2 regions of the Chitinophaga sp. LS1 genome follow, and region 1 is predicted to be linked to the other one. Evidence: riboswitches for the same ligand, from Rfam matches in the RefSeq annotation. Region 1 holds a riboswitch; the other holds the start of a gene.
What was found. Region 1 has a riboswitch for cobalamin ahead of metE (5-methyltetrahydropteroyltriglutamate--homocysteine S-methyltransferase). Riboswitches for the same ligand answer to the same signal wherever they lie in the genome.
Positions count from the first base shown of each region.

Region 2: another riboswitch for cobalamin. It lies ahead of QQL36_RS25760 ((2Fe-2S) ferredoxin domain-containing protein); the one in region 1 lies ahead of metE (5-methyltetrahydropteroyltriglutamate--homocysteine S-methyltransferase).

Region 1 is NZ_CP128362.1:8,254,145-8,256,348, reverse strand. It holds gene metE (5-methyltetrahydropteroyltriglutamate--homocysteine S-methyltransferase) at 1-1,039, opposite strand, end outside; cobalamin riboswitch at 1,061-1,198, opposite strand; gene pepT (peptidase T) at 1,334-2,204, shown strand, end outside.
Region 2 is NZ_CP128362.1:6,274,067-6,276,270, reverse strand. It holds gene QQL36_RS25765 (NAD+ synthetase) at 1-423, opposite strand, end outside; gene QQL36_RS25760 ((2Fe-2S) ferredoxin domain-containing protein) at 665-1,024, opposite strand; cobalamin riboswitch at 1,155-1,356, opposite strand; gene cbiB (adenosylcobinamide-phosphate synthase CbiB) at 1,524-2,204, opposite strand, start outside.

The DNA of each region.
Region 1 (2,204 bases):
GTGTCAGCTCTTCCAGATCCAGATCATATGGCGAATGCAGCAATGAACAGGAACTACCAATCATTACTCTCTCTTCACCCAATACGGCAATCGCTCTCTTAATTAATGCCAGACTATTCTCATAATTATTCTTCCAGATATTCCTTCCATTCACTACACCCAATGACAGTTGCAGGTGTTTGGGCGCATGCTCCAAAATAACTTCTAATTGTTCCGGTGCACGCACCAGATCAATATGCAATGCATTTACCGGTAGTTTCAAAGTCAACGCAGTATTATCCTGCAGGCTACCAAAATATGTAGTCAACAACAATTTAACGGATGAAAGGACGGCTGCAATCTTACTATAAGCATATGAAAACATTGATTGCTCCTGTGGTGTCAGATCCAGCACCAGCGTAGGTTCATCTATCTGGATCCAGGTAGCTCCTGCATTTTCCAAAGACTGTAACAGGGATATATATACAGGCAATAATTTATCCAGTAAATCAGCTGCCTGCAATTTTTCATCTTTGATCTTACCCAACAGCAAAAAGCTCACAGGCCCAATGAGCACAGGTTTGGTATGTATCCCCAATGCCTTTGCTTCTTCAAATTCTTCCAGCGCTTTATTATAAGTTAAAGCAAATTGTTGTGTACCATCAAACTCAGGTACGAGATAATGATAGTTCGTATCAAACCACTTCGTCATTTCCAACGCCGTCAGGTCAAACCCATTTTTCTGGTACCCACGCGCCATACCAAAATACAACTCAGGACTACTCGCCGACACCTGTGTAGCCTGCAATGCCAGGAACCTGGCAGGAATCGTATTCGTCATCAAACACATATCCAGCACCTGGTCATAATAAGAAAAGTCATTCGAAGGAATCAGATCAATCCCGGCATCACGCAGGGTTTCCCAATTCTGACGGCGAAGCTGTCTGGCAGTCATCTGCAACTTCTCCAAAGAGATCCTGCCTGCCCAATACGCTTCGTTTGCTTTCTTCAATTCTCTGTTGCTACCAATTCGCGGATAGCCGGGAACATTCGTTTGCATACTTACATTATTTAATAAGGTGAAAAAATATCTGCCTGCGACAAGTATCTGGCTTCATGACAGCATACGTCATTTACAGTTGCGCGTCAGCCCGTGATTTGCACACGGTTCCATACCGCAGCACAAATTTCTACACAAACCTATGAAGAAAGATAAAATGAACTATTTAAGTTGTAATATTTGGTGTATTGTTCTGTTTAATGAAATAAAACTATTCATATGTGCTGTTTTTATAATAATTGTCAGTAATAAATAGTAAATTTTACTTTTACTAGTATTTCTTACGTTTGCACTATGTTCACTAATTACAAATACACCGTTACTGAGCGCTTCCTGCGCTATGTCCAGATAGACACACAGTCCGATCCACTGAGCAAAAGTTTTCCTTCCACAGAAAAACAAAAGGACCTTGGTCGCCTGCTCATACAGGAACTGCACGAAATAGGCATCACCGATACTGAGATGGATGAACATGGTTATGTATTCGCCACCATTCCTTCTAACACTACCAAAGAGGTGCCTGTGATCTGCTTCTGCTCTCACATGGACACCAGCAGTGACTGTAGTGGTACAGGTGTAAAACCCATCATCCACATGCATTACGATGGCGACGACATTGAACTGCCTGAAGATAATACCATCATCAAAACCGCCCTTCATCCATACCTCGCTTCCAAAATAGGCGACGACATCATCACCGCCGCCGGCAATACCCTGTTGGGTGCCGACGACAAAGCTGGTATAGCCGAAATCATGGATGCCGCTCATTACCTGATGGCGCACCCTGAAATCAAACATGGCACCATCCGCATCCTCTTCACACCAGATGAAGAAGTAGGTCGTGGCGTAGAAAAACTGGATATGTCTAAGCTCGGCGCCAGTTTTGGTTACACCCTTGATGGCGGCGAACTGGGTTCACTGGAAGACGAGAGCTTCAGTGCCGATGCGGCCAAAATTGTGATCGAAGGGGTGAGTGTACACCCGGGCACAGCAAAGGATAAATTGGTGAGCGCCATCAAGATAGCTTCGGAAATCGTAGACGCACTGCCCAAAGACAGCCTTTCTCCTGAAACCACCGAAGATCGTCAGGGGTTTATTCACCCAGTGAGAGTGAGTGGTATCGTAGAACATGCAGAAATTGATTTCATTCTTCGTGACTTCGTCA
Region 2 (2,204 bases), 2.0 Mb from region 1:
ATCGAAGATGAACCCGAAGATGATGCCTGTGAGTATTACTGTGAACGGATTCAGGCTTTTGTTGAATGCATTCGGGATTAATTTCTGTCGGATACCGGCCATTTGTACCTGACCTCTCTTCAAATAGATAAGGTTAGAAATACCCATAAAGAACAGCATCAGCGAGGCAGTCCATTCAACCACGATATCCAGCAATGGTGGGATATTGAAATTGTTCTTCAGTATACAAAGGAATAATGCAATGGCGGTGACCATAATGCCATGTCCAAATGTAAAGAGGGTACCTACCCATTTGCTCCATGTACTTTTGTGCATGTGGAGGCGGTAAGTATAACCATCGATCACTGTAATGTGGTCCGGGTCAAGTCCGTGGCGAAGGCCAAGGACAGCCAATACGATAAATCCTGAAATATCGGTTCCCATAATTTAAAAATATACGCGCAAACTTCCTTTTATAAACAAGGGTATGCCTGGTGTGATGTGAAAATCATAAACAGGTTCCGCCTCACCTTTCAATCCTGATTCGTCGTAAAACTATGCCTCAGCCTATTGTGTATTGAACAGGTTCTCTGTTTATGAGTCCGGGCATGGATCAATGTGTATTCTCCGGGAGCAAGGTAGGCAAGGGTATATTCACCATTTTCGTTGGTGACGATGCTGTGGTTTATTCTGCTTTCGCTGCGCTAAACGTTACAGGCTGTAACACCAAGGCATCTGGTTCCGGGAAGCAAAGTTGTGGTTTCAGTAAAGTGTTTTGTAAGAGATGCTGAGTCGCAATATCACGTGCAATCTCAGGGTTTACGCCACCATACCAGGCACCTTCGGGGTGAATGAATATAATTGGTCCGCTGGTACATTGACCCATACATTTAGTGCGAACAGTATGAATTTCATCATCCATGCCATGTTTGGTGAGGTGTGCCCTCAAAGCTATAGTGTTTTCGTCTGCACCGCCTTTAGCACAGGTTCCACCATTGCAAATAAAAACCATCTTCTGAACCTTGGTCAGATCTTTAATAGCCATACCTTTTAAAACATTTAATGCAGTTAATTACCCGTTAACGATTAAACAAGCAGACAGGAGAAAAAGCGGCAAGAGCAAACGCAGTGTATGTTGTTTGCAATCCCTGTACTTTTTTCCCGAAAGCATTGGATAAGTAGTTATAGTTTTTGGCAGGTCTTCTGACTTGTTCCACTTTTAACGCCTTCCCGTTCCGGTAGGAACAGTGGCTTTGCAGATGTTAAAAGCGATTGATGGAACTTACAGCAGCGGGAACTGTTCTGGATTTACACCAGATTCCCTTTTAATTTTATCCGCCTGGGAGGCGTATAAAAACCATAAACCGGGGTAAAAGTAGTAAATAAAATTAACTTTCCGGCAGTTAAGGACAATAAACCCACCTTATGAAGTATAACTATATGGATAGTGAAGGGAAGAGTGAGCTGGCGGACGATTTAGATTCGTTAGGGGAGGGGATAAAAACTGGTCTTTGATACCAGGTTTCAGAGTTCCGCTTTTATTGTTATGAATAGAATGCTTTAAATAATATTATCAGCACCACCATCAGGAAAGTTACTGATTGATTTATAAACATCACTTTTCGTAATTCTTCATGTTGAATTTCCCGTTGGTGCTCACCGATATAAGGCTTCTCTACCACCACGCCATGATACACATTCGGCCCGCCGAACCTGCAATTCATAATCCCAGCCAGCGCCGCCTCCGGGTAACCTGAATTGGGACTGGCGTGCTTGTGACCGTATTTAAATATATACTGCCATCCCCGTTTACTGAAGGAGACCAGCACCATCAAAAACGCCGTCACCCTTGCGGGTATATAGTTTGCCACATCATCCAGTCTGGCGGCAAACCGGCCAAAATATAAATAGCGCTCGCTTTTATACCCAATCATAGAGTCCAGCGTATTGATCATCTTGTACAGCATCATAGCAGGTACACCACCTACTGCATAAAAGAGCAGGGGGGCAATCACTCCGTCACTAAGGTTCTCTGACAAGGTCTCCAATACCGCTATCCGGATCTGGTTCTCCTGCAGCTTTGAAGTATCCCTGCCTACGATCCAGACAAGGCGTTTTCTGCCTGCTTCCAGCCCCTGGTGGCATAAGGCGTCATAAACGGCTGCGCCCTCCTGTAAAAGGCTCTTATTGGCCAAACCGTAAAAAACAAAAATACTGTTGAAAAT